DNA from 3 places in the Staphylococcus sp. EG-SA-2 genome. Region 1 is predicted to be linked to each of the others. Evidence: predicted binding sites of a transcription regulator. Region 1 holds the regulator's gene; each other region holds the start of a gene.
What was found. The regulator CtsR, encoded in region 1, represses protease genes until heat stress. The targets are predictions, from matches to a motif close to ATGGTCAATAAAGGTCAAACA.

Region 1 (7,339 bases):
GATAAATCACTAAGTTTACCAAGTGCTTGCATTGCTACAAATTCGTTAGATAATAGTTTTGTCGCCATAACTGAACCGGCTTGAACTGCATCTTGCCATGGCACACCGACTAAGAATGCAAATGGTGCAAAGACAAAACCAATTAATGTTTGGAAATCCCAAGAAATAGCGCCACCTGAAACTGTACTAAAGATATTGCTTACAATTCCATTTAATAGAGCGATAATGGCAATGTATCCGATTAACATTGCACCTACAATGACAGCTACTTTAAATCCATCTAAAATATATTCTCCTAGCATTTCGAAGAATGATTGTTGTCTTTCTTCAGTTTCTTCAACTAATAATTTGTCATCTTCTTCATTAACTTTATAAGGGTTAATAATTGAAGCGATGATGAAACCACCAAATAAGTTTAAGACAACAGCCGTTACAACATATTTAGGTTCAATTAAGGTAAAGTATGCACCGATAATTGAAGCAGAAACAGTCGACATTGCTGAAGCTGTTAATGTGTATAAACGTTGCTTAGGTATGTATGGTAATTGTTTTTTAATTGAAATAAATACTTCAGATTGTCCTAAAATTGCTGCAGCAACTGCATTGTATGATTCTAAACGTCCCATACCATTAATTTTAGAAATTAAGAATCCTAAAACATTAATGATTAAAGGTAAAATCTTTGTGTATTGAAGGATACCGATAATCGCTGAAATAAATACGATAGGTAATAATACACTGAAGAAGAATGGTGGTTGCTTAGGATCGATATATTGAATACCACCGAATACAAAGTTAACACCATCTGCTGCTTTTAATAATAAGTAGTTAAAACCGTTTGAAATACCACCAATAACCTTGATTCCCATTGTAGTTTTAAGCAAGATAAATGCAAAGATAAGCTGAATTGCAAGTAAAATTCCTACATATTTCCAGCGAATATTTTTCCTGTCTGAGCTAAATAGAAACGCAAGTGCTAAAAAGAAGATAATTCCGATAATCCCAATTAGAATATGCATATATTTCTCATTCCTTTAGTTTTTTCTACAATCTATCATACAATAAAATGGAAGGGCTAACATCATAAATTTTTGAAAATATAAAAACAAATTAATTGAAAAAGGTCAAAATAGGTCATATAATATAGTCAAAGAAGGTCAAAAAGGGGTGATATACATGCACAATATGTCTGACATCATAGAACAATACATCAAACGTTTATTTGAAGAGTCGAATGAAGATGTCGTTGAAATTCAGAGAGCGAATATCGCACAGCGTTTTGATTGTGTACCATCACAATTAAATTATGTAATCAAAACACGATTCACTAATGAACATGGTTATGAAATCGAAAGTAAACGTGGTGGTGGTGGTTACATCCGAATCACTAAAATTGAAAATAAAGATGCAACAGGTTATATTAATCATTTGCTTCAGCTGATTGGACCTTCTATTTCTCAACAACAAGCTTATTATATTATTGATGGGCTTTTAGATAAAATGTTAATAAATGAACGTGAAGCTAAAATGATTCAAGCAGTTATTGATAGAGAAACGCTATCAATGGATATGGTTTCTAGAGATATTATTAGAGCAAATATTTTAAAACGTTTGTTACCAGTTATAAATTATTACTAAATGAAATGAGGTGTTGAAGTGCTTTGTGAAAATTGTCAACTTAATGAAGCGGAATTAAAAGTTAAAGTTACAAGTAAAAATAAAACAGAAGAAAAAATGGTGTGTCAAACTTGTGCTGAGGGGCACCATCCGTGGAATCAAGCTAATGAACAGCCTGAATATCAAGAACATCAAGATAATTTCGAAGAAGCATTTGTTGTTAAGCAAATTTTACAACATTTAGCTACGAAACATGGCATTAATTTTCAAGAAGTAGCGTTTAAAGAAGAAAAACGTTGCCCATCATGTCATATGACTTTGAAAGATATTGCACATGTTGGTAAATTTGGGTGTGCTAATTGTTATGCAACATTTAAAGATGACATCATTGATATCGTCCGCAGAGTTCAAGGTGGACAATTTGAGCACGTTGGAAAGACACCACATTCTTCACATAAAAAGATAGCTTTAAAGCGAAAAATCGAAGAAAAGAATGAATATTTGAAAAAACTTATTGAAATCCAAGATTTTGAGGAAGCAGCCATTGTTAGAGATGAAATTAAAGCACTAAAAGCTGAGAGTGAGGTGCAACATGATGACGCATAATATTCATGATAATATCAGCCAATGGATGAAAAGTAATGAAGAAACACCAATTGTTATGTCTTCTAGAATTCGGTTAGCGCGTAATTTAGAAAATCATGTGCATCCACTAATGTATGCTACTGAAAATGATGGATTTAGAGTTATAAATGAGGTACAAGATGCCTTGCCAAATTTTGAATTAATGCGTCTTGATCAAATGGATCAACAAAGTAAAATGAAAATGGTTGCAAAGCATTTGATTAGTCCTGAACTAATAAAACAACCAGCAGCCGCAGTATTAGTGAATGATGATGAATCTTTAAGTGTCATGATAAATGAAGAGGACCATATTCGTATTCAAGCTATGGGAACTGACACGACATTACAGGCTTTATATAATCAAGCTTCATCAATTGATGATGAATTAGATCGAAGCCTTGATATAAGTTATGATGAACAACTTGGTTATTTAACTACATGTCCTACCAATATAGGTACTGGTATGAGAGCAAGCGTGATGCTACATTTACCAGGTCTATCTATTATGAAAAGAATGACACGGATTGCTCAAACCATTAATCGTTTTGGATATACAATCAGAGGTATTTACGGTGAAGGTTCGCAAGTTTATGGACATACTTATCAAGTATCCAACCAACTTACACTTGGTAAATCTGAGTTAGAAATCATAGAAACATTAACAGAAGTTGTTAATCAAATCATTCATGATGAAAAACAAATACGACAAAAGTTAGACACTTATAATCAATTAGAAACACAAGACCGTGTTTTTCGCTCGCTAGGTATTTTACAAAACTGTAGAATGATAACTATGGAAGAGGCTTCTTATAGATTAAGCGAAGTTAAACTTGGTATAGATTTAAATTACATTGAATTACAAAACTTTAAATTTAATGAATTGATGGTAGCTATACAGTCACCATTTTTATTAGATGAAGAAGATGACAAATCTGTAAAAGAAAAACGAGCAGATATACTAAGAGAACATATAAAGTAGGAGGTCATTATTTATGTTATTTGGTAGATTAACTGAACGTGCACAGCGCGTATTAGCACATGCACAAGAAGAAGCAATTCGTTTAAATCATTCAAATATAGGAACAGAACACCTATTATTGGGGTTAATGAAAGAACCTGAAGGAATTGCTGCAAAAGTATTAGAAAGTTTTAATATCACTGAAGATAAAGTAATTGAAGAAGTTGAAAAATTAATCGGACATGGTCAAGATCATGTTGGTACATTGCATTATACACCTAGAGCTAAAAAAGTCATTGAATTATCGATGGATGAAGCTAGAAAATTACATCACAATTTTGTTGGAACGGAACATATTTTATTAGGCTTGATTCGTGAAAATGAAGGTGTTGCAGCAAGAGTTTTTGCAAATCTAGATTTAAATATTACTAAAGCACGTGCACAAGTTGTGAAAGCTTTAGGAAACCCTGAAATGAGTAATAAAAATGCACAAGCTAGTAAGTCAAATAATACTCCAACTTTAGATAGTTTAGCTCGTGACTTAACAGTCATTGCCAAAGACGGTACATTAGATCCTGTTATAGGACGTGATAAAGAAATTACACGTGTAATTGAAGTATTAAGTAGACGTACGAAAAACAATCCTGTACTTATTGGAGAGCCAGGTGTTGGTAAAACTGCTATTGCTGAAGGTTTAGCGCAAGCCATAGTGAATAATGAGGTACCAGAGACATTAAAAGATAAGCGTGTTATGTCTTTAGATATGGGAACAGTAGTTGCAGGTACTAAATATCGTGGTGAATTTGAAGAGCGTCTGAAAAAGGTTATGGAAGAAATCCAACAAGCAGGTAATGTCATCCTATTTATTGATGAGTTGCATACTTTAGTTGGTGCTGGTGGTGCTGAAGGTGCTATCGATGCTTCGAATATTTTGAAACCGGCATTAGCACGTGGTGAATTACAATGTATTGGTGCTACTACATTAGATGAATATCGCAAAAATATTGAAAAAGACGCGGCTTTAGAACGTCGTTTCCAACCTGTACAAGTTGATGAACCTTCAGTAGTAGATACAGTTGCTATTTTAAAAGGATTAAGAGATCGTTACGAAGCACACCATCGTATTAATATTTCAGACGAAGCTATTGAAGCAGCTGTTAAATTAAGTAACAGATACGTTTCAGATCGTTTCTTACCAGATAAAGCAATTGATTTAATTGATGAAGCAAGTTCTAAAGTAAGACTTAAGAGTCATACGACACCTAATAATTTAAAAGAAATTGAACAAGAAATTGAAAAAGTTAAAAATGAAAAAGATGCTGCAGTACATGCTCAAGAGTTTGAAAATGCTGCTAACCTGCGTGATAAACAAACAAAACTTGAAAAGCAATATGAAGAAGCTAAAAATGAATGGAAGAATGCACAAAATGGCATGTCAACTTCATTGTCAGAAGAAGATATTGCTGAAGTTATTGCAGGATGGACAGGTATCCCATTAACTAAAATCAATGAAACAGAATCTGAAAAACTTCTTAGTCTAGAAGATACATTACATGAGAGAGTTATTGGGCAAAAAGATGCTGTTAATTCAATCAGTAAAGCGGTTAGACGTGCCCGTGCAGGGTTAAAAGATCCTAAACGACCAATTGGTAGCTTTATCTTCCTTGGACCAACTGGTGTTGGTAAAACTGAATTAGCTAGAGCTTTAGCTGAATCAATGTTTGGCGATGATGATGCGATGATCCGTGTAGACATGAGTGAATTTATGGAAAAACACGCAGTGAGCCGATTAGTTGGTGCTCCTCCAGGATATGTTGGTCATGATGATGGTGGACAATTAACTGAAAAAGTTAGACGTAAACCATATTCTGTAATTTTATTTGATGAAATTGAAAAAGCTCATCCAGATGTATTTAATATTCTATTACAAGTTTTAGATGATGGACATTTGACAGATACAAAAGGACGTACAGTTGATTTCAGAAATACAATTATCATAATGACATCAAACGTTGGGGCACAAGAATTACAAGATCAACGATTTGCTGGATTCGGTGGTTCAAGTGATGGACAAGATTATGAAACAATTCGAAAAACGATGTTAAAAGAATTAAAAAATTCATTCCGTCCAGAATTTTTAAACCGTGTAGATGATATCATTGTATTCCATAAACTAACAAAAGAAGAATTAAAAGAAATTGTAACAATGATGGTTAATAAATTAACAAATCGATTATCTGAACAAAACATAAATATTATTGTTACTGATAAAGCGAAAGACAAAATCGCAGAAGAAGGATATGATCCAGAATATGGTGCAAGACCATTAATTAGAGCGATACAAAAAACTATCGAAGATAATTTAAGTGAATTAATATTAGATGGTAATCAAATTGAAGGTAAGAAAGTTACAGTAGATCATGATGGTAAAGAGTTTAAATATGACATTGCTGAACAAACTTCAGAAACTAAAACACCATCGCAAGCATAATTATAAAACAGTCCAAAACAAATTAAAGTTTTGGGCTGTTTTTTTAGTAGCATTGAACTATAGAAATTCGTGAAAGTATCCATCAACGAAACAATCTAATAAAACAATCATCAAAGGATAGTTAAGAATTATATGTAACAAGTTAATGAGCCTACAGCGATAGCATAAAGGTATGAATTTTTATAAAGGTTTTTTGTTTGAAGATACTAGCAACTTACGTCAAAATAAAATAGGTCTATATAATATTGTGATAAATCTAGAGAAAAGAGTTTACTAAGAAATTATTAAGATTTTATCTTTGAAAGATACCGACTATCAACATGATGTAAGTTTATTTTATAATATTCATAAAAAATAAATCTGGTAAAACAGTTTGCGTTAGTAGTCATGTTAAAATACAAACAAATGTAACTCACATTTAATTTGTCATAATGGGAATGTGCGTTTAAAATAGATTTGTTCAAAGGAAAGTGGAGGTGCAATTTTGGCCAAGAAAAAAGTGATTTTTGAATGTATGGCTTGTGGTTATCAATCTCCTAAATGGATGGGGAAATGTCCTAATTGTGGCGCTTGGAATCAAATGGAGGAAATTGTTGAAAAAGCAGCCAATCCTAAACATGGAGTTAAAACCAAGGAATTAGCAGGCAAAGTACAAAAATTAAATAGTATTAAACATGAAACAACGCCGAGAGTGTTAACAGATTCAGCAGAATTCAACCGTGTATTAGGTGGAGGTATTGTGAGCGGATCGTTAGTACTTATTGGTGGGGATCCAGGTATTGGTAAGTCAACGTTACTTTTACAAATTTGTGCATCGTTATCTCAAAAGAAAAAAGTACTATATATTACTGGAGAAGAATCGCTTAGTCAGACTAAATTACGTGCAGAGCGATTAGATGAAGATTCAAGTGAATTGCAAGTATTAGCTGAAACAGATCTTGAAGTTATTTATCAAACAGTAAAAGAAGAACAACCTGATTTATTAGTAGTGGATTCGATTCAAACAATATATCATCCTGAAATCAGCTCTGCGCCAGGTTCTGTTTCACAAGTTCGTGAAAGTACACAAAGTTTAATGAATATTGCTAAACAAATGAACATTGCAACTTTTATAGTGGGTCATGTAACGAAAGAAGGTCAAATTGCTGGCCCAAGATTGCTAGAACACATGGTTGATACTGTGCTTTATTTTGAAGGCGATGAACACCACGCATATCGAATTTTGCGAGCTGTTAAAAACCGTTTTGGTTCAACGAATGAAATGGGAATCTTCGAAATGAAGCAAAGTGGATTAAAAGGTGTAAATAATCCATCTGAAATGTTTTTAGAAGAACGTTCAACAAATGTTCCAGGTTCAACAATTGTTGCAACCATGGAGGGAACCAGACCACTTTTAATAGAAGTTCAAGCGCTGGTAACTCCAACGACTTTTAACAATCCGAGACGAATGGCAACAGGGATTGATCATAATCGATTAAGTTTGTTGATGGCTGTTTTGGAAAAGAAAGAAAATTATCTATTACAACAACAAGATGCTTATATCAAAGTAGCTGGCGGTGTAAAGTTAACGGAGCCAGCAGTTGATTTAAGTGTAATTGTAGCAACTGCATCTAGCTTTAAAGATAAAGCTGTCGACGGATTAGATTGCT
Region 2 (16,998 bases), on a different contig from region 1:
TAGAGAGAATAAAAATGCTGCAATGCCATAAGACGCCATTAATATTTCTAATTGTATTATGGAATAACCTTGAATCAAAAAGTAAATTAATAAAAACGGTAAATAAAAGTATGCTCGTGAAAAAATTCGGTACAAATAAATCCCAAGTATTAACTTATTCATAAATAATACCTGTACCTAGTCTTTCTTTTATTTCTTCAAACTTTATATCTCCTTCTCTTAATAATTCAATTTTATTATCTGTCACTTTAATAATCGTACTAGATGTTTTATAGTTAGTTTTATTTTGACTTCTTAGCATATATCTTACATTTTCGCCCATGTGCTTAATTGCTTCATTTTCAGTTATTAAAATATCATCGGCAGTTCCAGAGATATTTGCTGAAGTAATTGCTATAGGTGAATTAATATATGAAATAAACCTTCTCATCGTTTTATTTTGCACACATCCTATAGCTATACTATCTGAATTATTGAGCATATAATTATAGCTTGTTTTATTTTTTAAAATAATATTTAATGGTCCAGGCCAAAATATTTCAACTAGTTTATCAACTATTTCCGTATTTTGATTATCTCCATACAATTTCCAATCCTCTGGCTTATCAATAAATAATGATAATGGCTTATCTTTCGATCTCTTTTTATATTCAAATATTTTATCGATACAAAGATCATTGTTTGGTAAACTACATAAATTATAATTAGTATCAGTAGGAACAATCACTGGAAAACCATCTTGTAATTGTAAATAAAGTTTTTCAAAACTTTTTACAGAATCATTTAAAATTTCCATCTTTACTCCTCCTTTTTATTATCTGAAGTAAATCCACTGTATCTTCAGGTGCTACTTCAGGTGAAAACTTGTTCACAAGTTTATAGAAAGAAATATTTTCATCAATTTCTTCAGTGTTAACTATTGATTTAAATTTATTGTGCAAGATTTTCTTACTAGAAATATTACTTATTGGAAACTGAACAACTTGTGAATTTTTCAATCCTAAATCACTAGGAACTAAATATTGATACATATTTATATTTTTTTTAGTACCATCTTGATGAATTCCTGATTCATGTTTAAATATATTTTCACCAATTATAGGTTTGTTTTCTGATATTTGAAAATCGAGAATTTTAGAAATATTAATACTAGTTTTATATACGTCGGGTAAAGTGAATTCCGTACTTTCTATTTGTTTTTTTGTCAAAATAGTAATTATTTCCTCAATAGGAGCATTACCCGCTCTCTCACCAATTCCCAAAAATGTAGTTTCTATTTGCTTTGCACCATTTAAAATTGCAGCTAATGTATTTGCAGTAGCCAACCCTAGATCGTTATGACAATGAGCAGAAAAAATTATGTTAGAATATTTTTTTACAAAGTAATTAAAAATATCTCCGTATTCTAATGGTGTCGAACATCCTACAGTGTCCGCAAATGTAACTGTTCTAACTTGATATTTTGAAATAATTTCCATGTATTCTTTCAATTTTTCTCTAGAAGTCCTTGTTGCATCTTCAAAACAAATATCTACTCCTTTTTTATCTTTCTTTAATATATCCAAGCAGTCTTTGATTTTCTGAATATAATATTTATTTGAAAAATTAAGCTTTTCTTTTATATGCAAGTCAGATATTGGCAATAGTATTTTTACCACTAAATTATGAATTTTCAATTTGACTATTTTTTTTATTTCTTTTTCATTAAGCCTAGTCAATACTACTAATTCTTTTTCAGGACTTAAAATGTCTCTGAATTGATGAATATTAAATTCATCCTCGATAGTTGTACACATGCCTACTTCAACAGAATTTATATTTAACTTGTTAATTTGTTTCAATACTTCTTTTTTTATAATTAGACTTTTTCGAACATTACTTTGTTGCATACCATCCCTTATTGTATTATCTTGAATTCGAATCATATTACTTCACCCCCTCGATAACCTCTGATATAATATTAATATTATTTTTATGCAATAAAAATTAAATATTATCTAATGAATTATTAACTTTTTTGAAAGAGGTAAGTTCATGAATTTGGATTGGTACTATACATTTGTCATTTTAGCGAAGACGTTAAACTATCGATTAGCTAGTGAAGAAATTAATCTCACTATACCTTCTATACATAAGCAAATTAAAAATTTAGAACAGCATCTCAATGTGAAACTATTTGAAACTTATAAAAATCAAATTATCTTGACTGAAGATGGTCATACATTTCTTCCAATTGCGCAAAGTTTTATTGAACAATATGAAAGTGGCATCAAACATATCCAACTTAAAAAAACGATGTTTCAATCGAAATTAAATGTTGTCGTGTCTTCATATATCGCGACATTCATTATGCCCAAATTTTTAAAATCTTTCTTTAACGAGCATCCGTTTATCGATGTTTCTCTCCATGTCAAAAATGAAAATATTGAAAAAGATATTAATAATCATACGTATGACATCGGGATTAGCAGAAATCAACCTAAACTAAGAGAAGTTCATTCTGAAAAAGTATGCGAAGGTAAAATTGTATTGATTGCTCCCAATAAAGAGAATAATCATCTTCTAACTGAGGCATCTTTATTTGAAAAATACAAAATAATAAGTGATAACCATCCAGAATATTGGTCATCACTTAAAAATAATATTTTAAATATTTATGGAAAAGCACAATTTCTATCTATCAATGATGTGCATACTTCAATTAAATTAATCGAAATGAATCAAGGTATATCATTCCTGCCTATTTATATAACAACAGATAGTGATTACAATATTTCGGTTATTAACACGAAAATTTTACAAGCGCCTATTTCATTTACATATATATACAGCAAAAAAGAAAGCCCAGAAATATTGGTTTTTATTAAATCATTTAAAAAGTATATTGCCAATGAACAATTATAATAAATTTCAAATCTAAAAAACCAAGAATGCGATTAATCATCACATTCTTGGTTCAATTTTATTCATGAATTTTTTCAACATTAAACGTTAAGTTATTGTCTGAATTTAAATTAACTTTAATCGTTGTACCTTCTGGGAATCCCTCTTTAATCATCATACGTGCTAATGGTGTTTCAATTTGGCGTTGTACAAAACGTTTTAATGGTCTTGCACCGTATTGAGGTTCATAAGCTTCTTGACCTAGCCAAGCTTTAGCATCATCAGAAACTTCAATTGAGATTCGCTGTTCTAATAATCTTATATTTAATTGCGTTAATATTTTGTCTACAATCATACTCATGTCATCAATAGATAGAGGTTTAAATAATACGATGTCATCCATACGATTCAAAATTTCTGGTTTGAAATATGCATTTAAATTTGTCATAACAGCTTTTTCTGTTGATTCTGTAATTTCACCAGTCTCTTTTACGTTTTCTAATAAAACTTGAGATCCAATATTACTTGTCATAATAATAATAGTATTTTTAAAATCAACGCTACGTCCTTTAGAATCAGTTAAACGGCCTTCATCTAAAATTTGCAATAATACATTAAAGACGTCAGTATGCGCTTTTTCAACCTCATCTAATAAGATAACTGAGTATGGATTACGACGAACCGCTTCAGTTAATTGACCCCCTTCATCATGTCCAATATATCCTGGAGGTGCCCCTATCAATCTTGATACTGCATGTTTTTCCATATATTCACTCATATCAATACGAATCATATGTTTTTCAGAATCAAATAATGATGCAGCTAATGATTTAGCTAATTCAGTTTTACCTACTCCAGTTGGACCTAGGAATAAGAAACTACCAATAGGTCTGTTTGGATCTTTAATACCTGCTCTTGCTCTAACTACTGCATCTGAAACCAGGTCAACCGCTTTATCTTGACCTACAACACGTTTATGCAAGATGTCACTTAAGTGAAGTAATTTTTCACGTTCTGTTTCAACTAATTTTGAAACTGGTATGCCTGTCCATTGGCTGACAATATCGCCAATTTCTTCGTCTGTTACAACTTCACGAATCATTCGATCTGTATCTTCACCTTGCTCATCTTGGAAATTATCCTCTAATTCTCTAAGTTCTTTTTCCAATTGAGGAATTGTTCCATATTGTAGTTCAGCAGCTTTTTCTAAATTGTTATTTGTTTGTGCATCTTCCAACGCTTGTCTACTTTCATCTAGTTGCGCACGTTTTTCTTGTAAATTTGCTATTTTTTCTTTTTCTGATTCTACACGAGATTGAAGTGCTGCTTGTTTCTCTTTTTCATTGGCAAGCTCTTCTTGTAGTTCTTGTAATCTCTGTTTGCTCGCATTGTCAGATTCATTTTTAAGTGCGCTTTCTTCAATTTCTAATTGCATGACACGTCTATTAACTTGATCCAATTCAGTTGGATTTGATCCCATTTCCGTACGAATTGTTGCACATGCTTGGTCAACTAAATCAATCGCTTTATCTGGTAAAAAACGATCAGTGATGTAACGATCAGACAATTCAGCGGCAGCAACTAAGGCTCTATCTTGAATACGCACACCATGATACACTTCATATCGTTCTTTTAAACCACGTAAAATTGAAATTGTATCTTCAACATCAGGCTCACTAACTGCTACTTTTTGGAAACGACGCTCTAATGCCGAATCTTTTTCAATATATTCTCGATATTCATTTAAAGTTGTTGCACCAATACAATGTAACTCTCCTCGTGCTAACATTGGTTTTAGCATGTTGCCTGCATCCATGGCACCATCTGTTTTACCAGCACCTACAAGCATATGGATTTCATCAATAAATAATATAATTCTACCATCAGACTCTTTAACTTCTTTTAGGACTGCTTTTAATCTCTCTTCAAATTCACCACGATATTTAGCGCCCGCTACTAATGCGCTTAAATCTAACTCAAAAACAGTTTTATCTAATAATGATTCTGGCACATCTTTCTTAACTATACGTTGCGCTAATCCTTCAACAATTGCAGTTTTACCAACACCTGGTTCACCAATGAGCACAGGGTTGTTTTTAGTTTTACGACTTAAAATACGAATCGTATTTCGAATTTCTTCATCTCTTCCTATAACAGGATCCATTTTACCTTGTCTAACTTCTTCTACTAAGTCGCGGCCATATTTAGCTAATGCTTCGTAATTAACTTCTGGATTTTGTGATGTCACGTGATTTCCCCCTCTTACTTTTTTAATAATTTCTTTGATAACTTCTACTTTATTATTTATATAATGTTTTGTTGTTTGATCAATGTCCATTGCCGAACGTAAAATATGCTCCATTGAAATATATTCATCTTCATATTCTTTCATGTATGATTCAGCCTTAGTTATCAATTGGTTTGCTTGTTGGCTAATATATTGACCATATTGTATATTGTCACCTTCTACAGATGCATACGTGTTTAGTTTGTCTTCATAAGCTTTGTTTAATTGATCTACCTCAATATTTGCTCGTTCTAAAATACTTTTATATAAGCTTTCACTTTCATTTAAGGCAGCGCTTAAAATTGCCTCAATTTCTATATTTTGTAATTTATGTTGCTGACTCAGTTCAACTGCTTGTTGTAAAGCACTTTGAACAGCATATGTCATTTTATTTATATCCATATAATTTCACCTCTAATTTGTAGAGTTGGTCAAGTTGCACTTTTGACTTTGACTTTCTTTGACCTTAATTATATTATAGTCCCAATATAATCATTTATCAACTCTTTTACACTTAAATTTCCTAATATTTGTAAATATTTTTTTGAATAAAAAAATCTAGCTAATGTTACGTTACACATTAACTAGACTTATTAAACATATGTTATTTCTTTTTAAGTGCTTTTAATATTTCATCTTTTAAAGCTAGGACTCCTTTGTACTCTAAATGTACACCGTCTGGTGCAAAATATTCACTATGTCCTTGTGATCGCTTATTCCAATCAATTAATGTGACATTGGACTTTCGTTTCGCCGCGTCAGCTAATAATCGATTTACATTTGCCTCATAAATTCTTGGAACACGTGTATTAACTAAATAAATCTTGGCTTTTCCAAATTGATTAAGTAAATCGTCGAGCTGTTTGACAGTAAAGTCGCCATTTGTACCTAATTCTAATACGACTTGATCAGATGATTTTTTATATTGTGAATAATTCGCTTTAACTAAAGGTAAGGTTTGATACAATTGACGCCCTACTTTTCCATCAATTCTAGACTTAGGAACTGATGACTTAAATGACTCACCGATATCAACCATTACTGAATCACCGATTAAAAGAGGTTTAATATTATTATATACGTCGGAAGATTCCTTTTTCTTCTCACTTACTAAGCCATCAATGTGAATGTTATCAATTGGTGCTATCCGCATTAAATAATTATCTTCAATAGTGGTATCAAAGCTATTCGCTTTTTCTCCAATAATGTCTTTACCATATTTATTGAATGCACCTACTAAAATCAACATAAATGGAATTAACAAGGTTACTACAATTGCCATTCTTATAAATTGTGGTATATAAGAAGGTCGCCAATTTAAAGCTTTAATACCTTCTTTTCTAAATGGAGTTTCTATAAAGCGATATGATAGCTCTGCAAATATAATTGTTAAACTTATATCTATAAAGTACACATATACAGGTATCTGTCCATCTACATAGTAACTATGTACGAAACTAATTACTGCAAAATGCCATAAATATAAACTATAAGACCTTTTCCCGATAAATACTAACACTGGATTTGAAAATATCTTCGCTATCCATGTAGATGGATGAACGACACTGGCAATAATAAATAACGTTAATATGGATATTAAATAGAAACCACCATCATATATCCAATTCGTCTCATCATTAATAATGAAAAATAATAATATAAGTACTATAAATGATAAACTACCTATGCTATCAATAACATATTTTACAACTTTAGGTGGATCATTTTTCAATTTAAACGGTGGCCATAAAAAAGCTAAAATAACACCCAGTAACAATGTCTGTAATCTAGTATCTGTACCAAAATACACTCGTGAATGATCCCCATTAATACTGTAGATAAACATCATTAACCCTAAAGAAATTATTGATACTCCCCAAAAAATAAATCCTATTTTGTATCGCTTTTTAATTGTTAACAATAATGTAACCAAAATAACTGGGAAAAATATGTAAAACTGTTCTTCAATTGCTAAAGACCATAAATGCTTTAATGGCATAAATGAAAATTGCTCAAAATAATTAACATCTTTTGCTATATACCACCAGTTTGATACATAAAATATCGCAGCAATAATATCATGTTTAACCCTAATGATATTATCTGATTTTAATAATAAGGTTGCTGTCCCTACAACCATTAATAAAACTATGACTGCTGGTAATAAACGTTTTAAACGACGTATCCAAAAGCTTTTCAATTTAATGATACCTGTGTCATCATACTCTTTGAGTAATAAGCTTGTAATTAAATAACCAGAGATCACAAAAAATGTATCCACACCTAAAAAGCCACCTGTCAACCATTGCTTGTTTAAGTGGTAAATAATAATTCCTAGAACAGCGATTGCCCTCAAACCATCGAGCCCTGGCATATATCTCATTTTCTTATACTTTGTAAAACCCTTTGTTTTGTTCATTTTTGCATTCTTCCCTTTTAAAACTGTTCTTCTTAGATGCTTAATTAAATTTAGTTATGCTGTTTAAAAGAATATTGAAATGCATATGTATATTATTGAATTACGACATCATCAAAATCATATTGACTAAAATACTGTTAAATTAAAAAAATTACCAATGATGATTCTTACTTCGAAATCCAATTTGTAATGCAACTCGGCAACTTAAAAACTATGAAGTATTATGTATTGTAATATAACTGTAATATAAATTCAATTTATTATAAAAATTTTCAAGAAAATATTCAACTAGAAAATGAATTGTGCACTATTGGAAGTGCAAGTCACTGTCTTAATTCATATTTTTTGAAACAAGTTAGATATAAATTTTCAAAATGAAATCAGAACCTAGAACATAAATAAGGTTCCCTTCAAAATTTTCATTTTTCAATGTCTACTTTGAAGGGAGCTTATTCACAATGAATTATACTCTACAATGTTATATTGACTGCGGGGACCCAACACAGAGAATTTCTAAAAGAAATTCTACAGGCAATGCACGTTTATGTTAGCTCACACCAAGTGCAATCTTAGCGTAACGTGACATCATATCTTTTGTCCAAGGTGGACTCCATACGATATTCACTTCAGTATCCTGAATTTCAGGAATCTCTGCTAATACTGTTTTAACTTGATCAATAATTTGAGGTCCCATTGGACATCCCATTGATGTTAAAGTCATATCAACTGTACATACGCCTTCATCATCAACATTCACTTTGTATACTAAACCTAAATTAACGATATCAATTCCTAATTCAGGGTCAATTACCATTTCTAATGCACCTAAGATACTATCTTTCAATGCCTCTTCCATCCATATCACCTCTTTAATGTCATATTATTCATAATATATCAAATATCCGACAAAACGCCAATAAAATGCTATGATGTATCTATATGAACTAAGCAACTTATGAGGAGAGAGATATGCAACCACATTTAATATGTCTAGACTTAGACGGAACATTATTAAACGATAACAAAGAAATTTCATCATATACTAAACAAGTATTAAATGAATTACAACAACGTGGACACCAAATTATGATTGCGACTGGCAGACCTTATCGTGCAAGTCAAATGTATTATCATGAATTAAATTTAACGACACCAATTGTTAATTTTAATGGCGCTTACGTACATCACCCTAAAGATAAAAACTTCAAAACTTGCCATGAAATTTTAGATTTAGGCATCGCACAAAACATTATTCAAGGATTACAACAATATCAAGTATCGAATATTATAGCAGAAGTGAAAGATTATGTTTTCATTAACAATCATGATCCAAGATTATTTGAAGGTTTTTCAATGGGTAATCCAAGAATTCAAACTGGTAATTTACTTGTCCACTTGAAAGAATCCCCTACCTCAATTTTAATTGAAGCCGAAGAAAGTAAAATACCTGAAATCAAAAATATGCTTACTCATTTTTATGCCGATCATATTGAGCATCGACGCTGGGGCGCACCATTCCCTGTCATTGAAATTGTAAAACTTGGTATTAATAAAGCAAGAGGCATTGAGCAAGTTAGACAATTTTTAAATATTGACCGAAATAATATTATTGCATTCGGTGATGAAGATAATGATATTGAAATGATTGAGTACGCCCGCCATGGTGTTGCTATGGAAAATGGTTTGCAAGAACTTAAAGATGTAGCGAACAATATTACATTCAACAATAATGAAGATGGCATTGGTCGATATTTGAATGATTTCTTTAATTTAAATATTAGATATTACTGTTAATTTATAACTAATCATTTTATAATATTTTAAAACAATAGGAGGTAAGTTACGATGCCCAAAATAGTCGTAGTCGGAGCAGTCGCTGGCGGTGCAACATGTGCCAGCCAAATTCGACGTTTAGATAAAGAAAGTGACATTATTATTTTTGAAAAAGATCGTGATATGAGCTTTGCTAATTGTGCATTGCCTTATGTCATTGGCGAAGTTGTTGAAGATAGAAAATATGCTTTAGCGTATACACCTGAAAAATTTTATGATAGAAAGCAAATTACAGTAAAAACTTATCATGAAGTTATTGCAATCAATGATGAAAGACAAACTGTAACTGTATTAAATAGAAAGACCAACGAACAATTTGAAGAATCTTACGATAAACTCATTTTAAGCCCTGGTGCAAGTGCAAATAGCCTTGGCTTTGAAAGTGATATTACATTTACACTTAGAAATTTAGAAGACACTGATGCTATCGATCAATTCATCAAAGCAAATCAAGTTGATAAAGTATTGGTTATAGGTGCAGGGTATGTTTCATTAGAAGTTCTTGAAAATCTTTACGAACGTGGTTTACACCCTACTTTAATTCATCGATCTGATAAGATAAATAAATTAATGGATGCTGACATGAATCAACCTATACTTGATGAATTAGATAAGCGGGAGATTCCATACCGTTTAAATGAGGAAATTGATGCTATCAATGGAAATGAAATTACATTTAAATCAGGAAAAGTTGAACATTACGATATGATTATTGAAGGTGTCGGTACTCACCCCAATTCAAAATTTATCGAAAGTTCAAATATCAAACTTGATCGAAAAGGTTTCATACCGGTAAACGATAAATTTGAAACAAATGTTCCAAACATTTATGCAATAGGCGATATTGCAACATCACATTATCGACATGTCGATCTACCGGCTAGTGTTCCTTTAGCTTGGGGCGCTCACCGTGCAGCAAGTATTGTTGCCGAACAAATTGCTGGAAATGACACTATTGAATTCAAAGGCTTCTTAGGCAACAATATTGTGAAGTTCTTTGATTATACATTTGCGAGTGTCGGCGTTAAACCAAATGAACTAAAGCAATTTGACTATAAAATGGTGGAAGTCACTCAAGGTGCACACGCGAATTATTACCCAGGAAATTCCCCTTTACACTTAAGGGTATATTATGACACTTCAAACCGTCAGATTTTAAGAGCAGCTGCAGTAGGAAAAGAAGGTGCAGATAAACGTATTGATGTACTATCGATGGCAATGATGAACCAGCTAACTGTAGATGAGTTAACTGAGTTTGAAGTGGCTTATGCACCACCATATAGCCACCCTAAAGATTTAATCAATATGATTGGTTACAAAGCTAAATAAATGAATCATGCGATTCAATCTAATCTTAATTGTCTAGGTTAGAATTATGTTGGACTGGTACTACTATCCAGTCCTTTTTTATGTTTAAACATTTTTAGAATCAAAAAAGACATAAGGTCTTGGACTAATAATTGTCCATGCCTTATGTCATATACTATATGTCTTATCAATTAGCCAATACCGAATAATTTTGATATAGGCCCTAACGGTAGAATGACACCTAATACCATTGTGATGATAATTAATGCCATTGTTATCCAAAACATTTTGTGACTTTGTTCATGTCTCTTTCTTTTAGCAATCGACACTTCCATCAATCCAACTACTGCAACACCACACAGCATTTTCAATGTAAGCAACATATGATTTGCCCCGCCATTCATAAATGACTGAATTAATATCCAAAATCCTGAAATTAACGTCAACAGCATAAATAAGCGTAAAATCATGTGCAACGGTTTGAAAAATGGTGATCCGCCTTGATTTTTTGAAATGTTTAAGTATGTAGCGATAAATAAAATAATCGCTAATACCCAACTTAATATATGTAAATGTAACATACTGATTCCCCCCACTTTAATTATTTATATTATTAAATTAAAGCTTCTTGGGATTAATACCCACTTGCTTGTAATTTAATCATGATTTGATTATACACGAATATATATTCTACCACACTTCTATATTTGAGAGGAAGAACATGACATTTTATTCCTTATTAGAATATTGTGAATCTGCTGTAAAATAATCAACTACTTCTTAATATCAATATTTCACTTTCATCTCAAAATGGTAACATTATAAATAATTTATCTTTAACACCTTTTTAGAAAAGCAAGAAAAAACTAACCAATCTATATAAAGACTGGTTAGCTTTTTAAATGATAATTATTTAGCGATATAAGTTGTCAGCGTTCCAATATTATCAATAGTCACTTTAACTTCATCACCTGGTTGTAAAAATTTAGGTGGTTGCATACCTGCACCAACGCCTGCTGGTGTACCAGTTGCAATAATATCTCCCGGATGTAGTGCAACATATTTTGAAATTTCTTCTATTAATTCATCAATTTTAAGAATCATTTCGCCAGTGTTACCATCTTGTCTAATTTCATTGTTAACTTTTGTAACAATATTTACATTTTCAGGTAATGGTAGTTCGTCTTTAGTAACGATATAAGGACCCATTGGGCAACCGCCAGTTAAACTTTTTGATAAAAATGCTTGATCTTGTTCACTTTGTGCTTTGCGATCAGTGATATCGTTAATAATTGTATAGCCGTAAACATAATCTAAAGCTAATGCTTTTGGAATCTTTTCACCAGACTTACCAATAACAATACCTAATTCACCTTCATAATCTAATTGATCAGTAATATCTTTATGATTTGGAATTGTTGCATTATCTCCTGTTAAAGATGACGCTGCTTTTGTAAATACATATAATTTTTCTACTTCATGATTTAATTCGTTCGCATGATCTTTGTAATTTCTACCAAAAGCAATCACATTATTCGGAGGTGTTACTGGTGGTAAGAATTCAATGTCATTAAATGAAATTTTATAGTCTTCAGCTTTGCCGCTATCTTCTGCTGCTACAACTGCTTTACGTACTTGTTCTTGAAAATCTAAAGTATGATTTTGTTGTAAACCAGCTAACAATGTTTTAGGATGGAAATCTCCTTCTGCAAAGTCAGCAAATACTTGTGTTAAATCCCATACAGCATCTTCGCGTTTTACTTTAACGCCATATGAAGTTTTGTCATTATACTTGAATGATAAGAATTTCATTCATTCTCAACTCCTCATCTTTATCTTAATTCACATTATAACTTTTTTCGTTATCAAATAACAAATAAATAAGTAAGACAATTTTGAAAATGAGTTATGTTCATTCTGCTACAAGGGCTTTGCACTTAATCGAAATTATTTTTTATTCTTTTGAAAATCAAAATACTACAGTTGCAATGTACCAAATTTGAAGAAGTATAAATAACCTTTAACTTCTTTATTAAGTATCGTTTGAAGCGTATTTTGATAATATTTCATCTGTATCTTATATTTATTTTTTAATTGTGTACCAATTTCTTCATCTGTCATCCCACGGCGACGATTAAATGCATCGGTTTTATAGTCTACAAAATAATGCACACCATCTTTAACAAAGATTAAGTCAATCATACCTTGAATAATTGAGACGTCTTCGTCTCCTTGTGGCAATTGGTCAACTAATGCTTGGTTAACTACAAACGGTAATTCACGATAAACTTGCTCTGCTTCAGCAATAATCGAATATAACTCACTATTGATAAATGTCATTATTTCATCCATACGGATATCTTTTTTCGCATCTGCTTCGATAATATGTTTATCGATTAATCCATCGATATACTGATGTAACTCAACTTCAGATATGCGTTCTTTTTTGAATGGTAAATGTTGCATCACTGTATGCATTAACGTACCAATTTCATTCGCTTTTCGTTTACCTTGTTCACTTAGAAATTTAGGTCGTTCATACGTTGAAAAACCGATACGATATTGTCTTACTCGTTCGTAACTTGTGCCACTTTCTTCTGTTTCATATTGCCTTTTCAATTCAGAAACAGATTGTTTTGATGGCTTTTTAGTATCATTTACATATGGATATTGATAATCAAGTTGGTGTTTAATTTGTGCTTTAACATCCTCATTACCATTTTGCATAGTTTCTAATTGATTAACCGAACGATATTCATTATTATCTAAAATGGTTTCTGTAGACACATCTTCAAAGTATATAATTGAAATATTTACATTCGGACGACTACTATCTTCAACTTGTGCTATATCTTTTTCAAATTTTAAATCATCTGGAATTGACGCAGATTGATGTTTAGATAAAATACTATAAATAAGATGGAACGGATTTGGTGAAGTTAATCGTTCATTGACAGCAATGTGCTCACCAGAAATAGACAATTGCTCTAGTTCTAGTAACGATTTATCATTTTTCACTCTACCAATTAAATAAAGTTGTTCTTTCGCTCTTGTTAATGCTACATAGACTAATCGCATTTCTTCTGACACAAGTTCTTTTTCGGCAACAGCTTTATATGCAACCGAAGCTAAAGATGGAAATGCCATTTCTTTATCCACATCAAAATAATCCATTCCGAGACCAAATTGCTGATTTAAAATAACTGGTTGTTTCAAATCACGTTTATTAAAATCTTTTGACAATCCAGAATAAATGACAAATGGAAACTCTAGACCTTTACTACTATGAATTGTCATCATTCTAACAACATTATCGTTTGGACCAACTACATTTTCCTCACCAAAATCTTTGCCTCTTTCAATCAATTCATCGATAAAACGAATAAATTGATATAAACCTCTAAAACTTGAATTCTCAAACTCGATAGCTTTATTAAATAAACCATAAAGGTTTGCACGTCGTCCACGTCCACCAATAAGTCCACTAAAGTATTGAATAACATAATGATCATTATAAAATTTATCAATTAACTGATACACCGGATGATCTTTACTATATTGTTGGTAACTTTGAATATCTGATAAAAACATTTTTAATTTATCAACTAAAATAGCATCTGCTGCTTCGTCATTAATGTAATTTACAATCGATTGATAGAAGTAGTCATCATTTGGACTCAATATTCTAATTTGAGCTAATTCGTCTTCTTTGAACTGATATATAACGGAGCGCATTAACCCAACTAAATAAATATCTTGTAATGGATTATCTATCGCTCTTAAAAATGATAATACTAAGCGGACTTCTGTTTGTTCAAAGTAACCTTCACGACTATTCACATGGAATGGAATATCTTCATTTTTAAAGGCTTGTTGTAAATTGCGAGCTTGTCCAAAGCTGCGTTCTAGAATAACGATATCTTTGTATGTCGCACTTCTATAGCTTCCTGTTTTCATATCATAAACTTTTTGATGTTCTAAGATATCTTTAACTTGTTCTACTATAAAATGCGCTTCTTGTTCACTACCAGTTAAATCACTATGTTCTTGATCCGCTTCAACAAGCACTTTTAAGTTTACTGGATGGTCCGATTCATCATATGGTGCACCATAATACAACTGTGCCGCTTCATCATATTTTACTTCACCGACTTGTTCATCCATCATATGTTTGAATATATAGTTAGTCGTTGACAGTACTTCTTTTCGAGAACGGAAGTTTTGCGACAAATCAATTCGACGTCCAGTGCCATCTCCATCTATAGTAAAGCGTTGATACTTTTCAATAAATAAACTTGGATCAGCTTGTCTAAATTTATAAATGGATTGCTTAACATCTCCAACCATAAATAAATTACCATTATGTTCATCACCCGTTTTGATGCAAGATAGTATTTTCTCTTGAACCCGGTTCGTATCTTGATACTCATCGACCAATATTTCTTGAAAGTGTTGACGGTATGATTCGGCAATTTCTGAAGGCGAACCATCCTCATTAGTTAAAATTTGTAATGCAAAATGTTCATAATCAGAAAAATCCAGAATATTTTTGCTACGCTTTTTTCGATTGAATTCTGACATAACATCTTTCACAATACGCGCAAGGTACTTTACTCGTGGCGCCAATTGTTGCATATCAGCTTTCAAATCATCAGCTTCTCTTGAAAAGTAATCATTTTTCACTTTATCAATTAATGATTTATATTTTTTATACTGAAGTTTAGCATCTTCTAAGGCATCGACCATCATTTCATTTGCTTCTTTAATTTTCGCTGTTACATTAGGCAAACGCGCGCCAAATTCGTGATCAGTTAAATAAGGTATATCAATAAAACCACCTTCTAAAACACGCCCCATTAAACGTCGTTCATCTTCTATAACAGCTAAATGTTTATCGACGCCATCCATCATACTAAACAAATCATACGCCTTATTTAAAGCATCATAGGCAGCTGTGATAAATACTTTAGATAAGTCTGTTAGTAGTTGAATAAGTTGCGCTTGTTGTGCTTCTTCTTCGTATGGTGTCACCAATTGATCCAACCAATTTGTAGGATTTGGATTTGCAACGCTAAAGAAATACAATTGTTTAATAATCATTCGAAACTGATCATCACTTCTATCTGAAGACAATTGTTCTGTTAATTCAATAAAAGCAGGATCAAGGATATCGTAATGTTGTTCTATGACCTCATCTATCGTTTGTTCTAATAATAAAATATTTTCAGCTTCACTGCTTGTTCTAAAGTTCGGGTCAATATTTAATACATCATAATGCTGTTGAATTAATTTCAAGCAAAAACTATGAAGTGTAGATATTTGTGCTTGATGAATTTTGATGCGTTGGTTTTTCAAGTGTGCATTTGCAGGATCAGCAATCGATGCCTCTTGAATACGTTGGTCTACACGATGCTTCATTTCACGTGCGCTTAAGTTTGTAAACGTTACGACTAAAAGTCGATCGACATCAATGCCATCACGTAAAATCTTTTGGATAATACGCTCAACTAGTACAGCTGTTTTACCTGAACCTGCCGCGGCTGCAACAAGTACATCTTGTCCAGTTGCGTAAATACTTTGCCATTGCGCGTCAGTCCAAATCACGCCTTGTGGTTTCTCTGGAATTGTCATCTATTACTCACCCCCAAATTCATCATTAATGTTAATATTTTGAATTGCTTCAATTGGATTTATTGTTTCATCTACAGTTCGATATCGCTTACTATCAATCATGCCATCTACATGACATACCGATTGATAACTACAAAAAGCACATGGCAATTTTTGTTTGTACTTTAATGGTGCAACTTCAGTATGTCCATCCATAATATTTGAAGCTGTTTCTATAAAATTCTCTTTGTTATGCTGAATGAATTTATAAATTGTTGCTTCATCTGCCACTTGGCTGCCTCGTTTACTCAAAGAGCCATCTTTATTCAAACCAACTGGTACAATATCTGAAGTGAATTTAGGTTCTAAACGAATATCCAATGCATCAATAACAGTTTGGTCTGCATTCACTAAACCACTCAGCTTAAACTTTTTAATTAAATCTTGTTCTAGTTTATTTTCATCAATATCAGACCATGATTTAAATTTAATTCTAGGTTCATGTACATGGAAGTATAATAATCCACCTGGTTTCACAATATCTGTTAATCCAAGGCGTTGTTTATTTTGTAAAACGATATCCATGTATGTCATCATTTGCATTTGCATACCATAATATACTTTCGTTAAATCAAGTGTCGCACTACCTTCAGAGGAT
Region 3 (6,166 bases), on a different contig from region 1:
TCTGTCATACTGGTTCATTTTTGTTTGACTAAATACTACTTATCATTAGCATTATTTTGTTTATTTGTTGTTGATTGGCTATTTTGTTGTGGTGCTTGTGGTTTTGCTTGCTGATTTGATTGATTATTTTGTTGATTATTATTTGGCTTTGGTGTTGGTTGTTGCGGCTGTGGTTTAGGCTGAGCTGGTTGTTTATTATCATCAGTTTTCTTCTGATTATCATCTGATTTATCTTGAGATGCATTGTCATCCTTATCTTTCGACTCATCCTTTGATGCTTTATCATCATTCTCTTCTTTAGCAGGACGTTGCTTTGTAGGTGCTTGTTGCTGAGGTGGCACATATTGATATTGATTCTGCTGTGGCAATTGCTGATATTGGTTTGCTTGTGAATCTAGCTCATTCTGCTCTTTTTCCTCTTGTTGCTTTTTCTTTCTCTCTTTTTCTGCATTTTCTTTTTGACGCTTTTCTTTTTGTTCCTGCTTTTGTTCGTTCAACATACGTTCTTTAGCTTTATTCGAATGATCTACATATGCAAAAATTGCAAATACTAATCCTCCGAGTAATAGCAATACCGTCGCAATGCTAACTACTTTCGCTGTTGTACTCATTTTCTTCTTACTTCCATCTTCATTTTTATTGTAGTCGTAATTTTGATTCGACATACTCTCCCTCACTTCAAACTAATTTAAATATAGAAATTATCACGCAACCATTAACATTTTCACAACTAATTTGCTTACCTAGTTTCTACAAATATTAATAAACATTTACTCTTTTTGCCTTCTTCAACTTAAAACTGCCTTCACTATTACTCACTCGTAAATCGGATTCATTTTTACAAAGAAATAGTAGTCTTATATATCTTAACATTTAATAACTAAATCAAACATATTTTGAGCCTTTTTTTGAAAATTAACATTTTAACCTTTTTGATTTTACAACAAATTATAGCTACGTATTGAAAATTAAAGCATTGGTTTAAGTGTTGTGTTAAAAGTTTTTATGTTTAGATTGTTATATTACTATGTATTCTTAAATTTGTTTAAAAAATTAATGCTTTAAATTGATGTATAATGGGAATAAGAAATAAATAAAAACGACCCGCACGATTAACGTACGGGTCCACTACTAAAGGGAGTCAAATTTTTACCTTCGTTTGTATCATGCAGCGTTTTACACATACTTTTAAGAGATGTTTATTCGTTATCGAAGGTACACCTTTATTATAACTTATATCATTTTTATTAAAATACAATTCAAAAAAAATTATTGACATATTATTGTCTAAATAATGTATAACCTTTGAACAACAATAATGATTATTAAATAGTAACTAAATACAAAATTACATGGGGTGAATGATAATGAAACAATACTTAATTACTGGTGGGACTGGTATGGTTGGATCTCAATTAGTTAATGAAATTAAAAAATCAGATTCACATATCACGATATTAACGCGACACGACCAAATTTCAAATGATAAGAAAATTTCATATGTCAACTGGGCTAAATCTGGGTGGGAACACAAAGTTCCTCAAAATATCGATGTGGTCATCAACTTAGCAGGTGCTACACTGAATAAACGATGGACACCGGAATATAAACAAACGCTAATGCTAAGTAGAATTCAATCTACGCAAGCTTTATATGAATTGTTTAAATCACGTAATAAAGCACCTAAAGTTTTATTTAATGCTAGCGCCACTGGTTACTATCCTCCTGATTTATTTATGAGTTACACAGAAGTTTATAAAACTTTACCATTTGATTTCTTATCAGATATTGTGTATCAATGGGAACGTTTCGCACAACAATTTGAACAATTAGGTACGCGAGTTGTCATCGGTCGTTTCGGTATGATTTTATCGAATGAAGGCGGTGCGTTACAAACAATGAAACTACCATACAAATATTACATTGGTGGTAAATTAGGTTCTGGTCAACAATGGTATTCATGGATTCATATCAATGATTTAATTCAAGCTATTTTATTTTTAATAAATAACGAGTCAGCTAGTGGTCCGTTTAATTTAACTGCACCTATACCTGAGCGTCAAAATTTATTTGGCTACACTTTAGCAAGAGCTATGCATAAGCCCCATGAAACTTGGGCACCAAGTCTTGCAATGCGTCTCATACTTGGTCAAATGTCAACAGTAGTATTGGATACTCAAAAAGTATTACCTAATAAAATTCAAGCATTGGGATTCCAATTTAAATATAGTAATTTAAAAATGGCACTTGAAGATTTAATCAAAGAATAATCAATACCATTAATGAGCATTAGAAACAACATATGTACTAAATGTAATGTCTAGAGCGACTTACAAACAAAGGATTGAAATGTTCCTTTCAATGTCTACTTTGAAGGGAACATTTCATATAGTTACGGTTCAACTAGCTTCATTCAATCATATTTCCGCTCAAAGTATAGTAAACAATTTATTGACACCTCGGTTTACTCATACAAAAAGAGCAGACTGCTTAGTCTACTCTTTACTTTGAATTATTTTGTTTCAGGTACCATCACTTCATCAATTAAGCCATATTCTTTAGCTTCTTCTGCAGTTAAGAAGTTATCACGATCTGTGTCTTTTTGTATTTTTTCAATACTTTGACCAGTACGCTCTGATAAAATGCGGTTTAATTTTTCACGTGTTTTTAAAATGTGATTTGCAGCAATTTCGATTTCAGTTGCTTGTCCTTGAGCACCACCTAATGGTTGGTGAATCATTACTTCTGCATTTGGTAACGCGAAACGTTTACCTTTTGCACCAGCTGCTAATAAGAATGATCCCATTGATGCAGCCATACCGATACAAATTGTTTGAACATCAGGTTTAATGTGTTGAATTGTATCATAAATCGCAAAACCAGCTGTTACACTTCCACCTGGTGAATTAATGTATAAATAAATATCTTTCTCTGAGTCTTGCGCTTGTAAGAATAATAACTGTGATACGATTGAATTTGCTACGTTGTCATCAATTTGTGAACCTAACATAATAATACGGTCTTTTAATAAACGTGAGTATATATCATATGCACGTTCACCGCGGTTTGTTGTTTCAATAACTGTAGGAATTAAATTCATCTATATTTCCTCCTTGTAATAACTGTTACTCATTATTTTACATATTAAGTCAAATTTGGTCAAACACTTTGACTTTAAATAGTTACATTGTTTGACGCTTTTCTCTTTCCTTTGTAAACTGATAATATCTATTTTAGATTGTACTTATTTTATTTCTCATAGTACAGAGATATGATTACATATTTGCTCCTTGTGGTGTAATGGATAACACGTAAGATTCCGGTTCTTAAGATAGGGGTTCAATTCCCTTCAAGGAGGCTGTTTTAATAAAATACAATACTTTTCAATACAGAGAATCCCGCAAAGTCGGGATTCTTATTTATGCTGATTTTGTTTTTGTCTATGATCAGTGACTCAATTAATTATCACATTCATATTTTCTTATGACCAAATTGATACATATGATGCTACTTAATGAGAAAATTAGGTAACGCTTGGTTATTGAATTTCCTTCATTAAACTTTCCAGCTCAATTTAATAGTTAGTCGACTATTATTCATTAAACACTTTTTAATCATAAAAAAGGTATTTTTGATAATTCACTACCAAAAACACCTTCTTACTTATAATTCTATTTGTTCACCATTTCTAATCTTATCGGCTAAATCATTAAGTTTTCTTAATCGGTGATTTACACCTGATTTTGAAATTGGACCAGTTGATACCATTTCTCCAAGCTCTTTCAACGAAATTTCTTGATGTTCTACTCGAATTCTAGCAATCTCTCTCAACCTGTCTGGTAAATTTTCAATACCAATTTCTTTATCAATCAATTTAATGCTCTCAACTTGTTTCATCGCAGCACTAACTGTTTTATTTAGATTTGCCGTTTCACAATTAACGAGTCGGTTAACAGAATTACGCATATCTCTTACAATACGTACGTCTTCAAATTTTAATAACGCTTGATAGCCACCTATCAAACTAAGAAAATCCGAAATCTTTTCCGCTTCTTTTAAATACGTAATACTTCCTTTTTTTCGCTCTAAATGTTTGGCATTCAACTCATAACTATTCATTAGTTTCGTTAAGCCTTCTGCATGACTCTCATTTTGAGAAAAAATTTCCAAATGGTACGAAGATGTTTCAGGGTTATTCACTGAGCCACCTGCCAGAAAAGCTCCTCTCAAGTAACTGCGTCTCATTTCATCATCTTGAATCATTGAATGATCAATTTCATGCGTAAAAATGCCGTCTTTTAAAATTCCTAATTCATCAAGAATTTCTTTCGCTTTCATCTTTGTACGACAAATATAAATATTATTTTTTTTAAGCTTCATTTTTTTACGGACTAATATTTCAACTTCCACATTAAAGACACGTTTAATCAACGAATAAATACGTCTTGCCGTTGTTGCATTTTCCGTTTGAACATTTATAACAAATTGTTGATTTGAAAGACTAAGTGCACCATTCATTCGAATCAGCGCACTGAGCTCTGCTTTTGCATTCATTTCATCGACGTCTATTCTAGTTAATTCATTTTTCATTTCTGATGCAAAGCTCATCGTACAGTCATTCCTTTCTTATTTAAAACATGATTCACCTTAGAACCACTGTCTATTTTCATTTTTTTACACAGCTCTATTATCATATCATAATATGATTACGTTCTATATTATTTACGTTTATCACTTGGTACGAAAGGAATAGTACTAATTAATTCTAAAGCTATATCATAAATCATTGTCGATAACACTTTAGTATTATGTCTTACTAAATGATTTTCAGAAATTTCAACTAAATTTGAAGATGTTTTTACATTTATGCTTTCTTTTTCAAGTTCAGCCTTATTAACTTCAACTGGTTTAGAATGTTTTTCTTCATATTTTTTCAAAACTTGAGCATTGAAAGTTTGTGTACTACAAATGACATAATCAATAAACGGTTGTCCAGCTTGTCTATGAATCGCATCGATATGATCTTTCACGCTATAACCATCTGTTTCCCCAGGTTGCGTCATCACATTAGAAACATATAGCTTAGGCGCATCAGAATGAATTAACGCATCTGAAATACCATTGACACATAAGTTAGAAATAACGCTCGTATATAATGACCCTGGTCCAAGAACGATTAAATCTGCTTCCCTTAAAGCATCGATTGCTTCTTCCATTGGTTGCACATCGTTAGGTTCTAAAAACACACGATCAATTTTTTTATGTTTTTTAGGAATATTTGTTTCTCCAAAAACAATTTCTCCATCTTCCATAACAGCATTTAATTGCACACTTGTATTTGTAGATGGAATGACTCTACCTTTAATATTTAAAATTTTACTTAATGCTTTAATGGCATGTCCGAAATCATTCGTAATATTAGTCATACCTGCGATTAATAAATTACCTAATGAGTGACCGCTAATTTGATTTTCTTCAAAGCGATACTGAAAAAGTTGGCTTAAAACTGACTCAGAATCACTTAAAGCTGCAATCACATTTCTGATGTCTCCTGGTGCTGGTATATCCATTTCATCTCTGATTTTCCCTGTACTCCCACCATTATCAGCAACTGTTACAATCGCCGTAATATCAATTGGGAATTCTCTTAATCCCCTAGCCATAACTGATAAGCCAGTGCCACCACCGATAAGTACAACTTTTATTTGTCTCATTTTTTCTCGCCACTTTCAATATGTGCGTCCCTATGATGCACATAAACATTATATTCAAATACTTCATTTAGATAATTACCTAGTCGTTCTGCTAATGCTACAGATCGATGTTGTCCACCCGTACAACCGATGGCAATTACTAATTGAGATTTCCCTTCTTTTTTATACCCGGGTATCATAAAATCTAACAAATCAGTTAATTTTTCAAAGAAAATCTCCGTCTCTTTCCATTTCATAACATAATTATAAACGTCTTTATCTAATCCTGTTAAAGGTCTTAAATCTACTACATAATATGGATTTGGTAAAAATCGTACATCAAATACTAAATCTGCATCCATCTGAATTCCATGTTTAAAACCGAAACTTGTGACATTAATTGTAAAAGTTTCAAACTCTTCATCTTCATAGTATCGACGAATGCGTTCTTTTAATTCTTTAGGTGATAACTT

Region 2: a site for CtsR is predicted at 5,618-5,638, ahead of clpB (ATP-dependent chaperone ClpB). Genes of this name have one in related genera too.
Region 3: a site for CtsR is predicted at 3,146-3,166, ahead of clpP (ATP-dependent Clp endopeptidase proteolytic subunit ClpP). Genes of this name have one in related genera too.

What each region holds. Positions count from the first base shown of each region.
Region 1 is NZ_JACYHC010000165.1:791-8,129, reverse strand. Features, by position in the region: partial or broken gene IDG60_RS01570 (NupC/NupG family nucleoside CNT transporter) at 1-1,019, opposite strand, end outside; gene IDG60_RS01565 (CtsR family transcriptional regulator) at 1,177-1,638, shown strand; gene IDG60_RS01560 (UvrB/UvrC motif-containing protein) at 1,657-2,223, shown strand; gene IDG60_RS01555 (protein arginine kinase) at 2,213-3,220, shown strand; gene IDG60_RS01550 (ATP-dependent Clp protease ATP-binding subunit) at 3,234-5,690, shown strand; gene radA (DNA repair protein RadA) at 6,175-7,339, shown strand, end outside.
Region 2 is NZ_JACYHC010000500.1:1,435-18,432, forward strand. Features, by position in the region: gene IDG60_RS07840 (MFS transporter) at 1-162, opposite strand, end outside; gene IDG60_RS07845 (L-threonylcarbamoyladenylate synthase) at 155-796, opposite strand; gene IDG60_RS07850 (LeuA family protein) at 780-1,925, opposite strand; gene IDG60_RS07855 (LysR family transcriptional regulator) at 2,035-2,904, shown strand; gene clpB (ATP-dependent chaperone ClpB) at 2,963-5,572, opposite strand; gene IDG60_RS07865 (acyltransferase family protein) at 5,775-7,589, opposite strand; gene IDG60_RS07870 (metal-sulfur cluster assembly factor) at 8,137-8,445, opposite strand; gene IDG60_RS07875 (Cof-type HAD-IIB family hydrolase) at 8,559-9,383, shown strand; gene IDG60_RS07880 (CoA-disulfide reductase) at 9,435-10,751, shown strand; gene IDG60_RS07885 (YisL family protein) at 10,922-11,311, opposite strand; gene IDG60_RS07890 (fumarylacetoacetate hydrolase family protein) at 11,640-12,542, opposite strand; gene addA (helicase-exonuclease AddAB subunit AddA) at 12,708-16,361, opposite strand; partial or broken gene IDG60_RS07900 (PD-(D/E)XK nuclease family protein) at 16,365-16,998, opposite strand, start outside.
Region 3 is NZ_JACYHC010000391.1:102-6,267, forward strand. Features, by position in the region: gene IDG60_RS03625 (DUF4887 domain-containing protein) at 36-665, opposite strand; gene IDG60_RS03630 (TIGR01777 family oxidoreductase) at 1,368-2,270, shown strand; gene clpP (ATP-dependent Clp endopeptidase proteolytic subunit ClpP) at 2,513-3,100, opposite strand; gene whiA (DNA-binding protein WhiA) at 3,664-4,608, opposite strand; gene IDG60_RS03645 (YvcK family protein) at 4,719-5,714, opposite strand; gene rapZ (RNase adapter RapZ) at 5,711-6,166, opposite strand, start outside.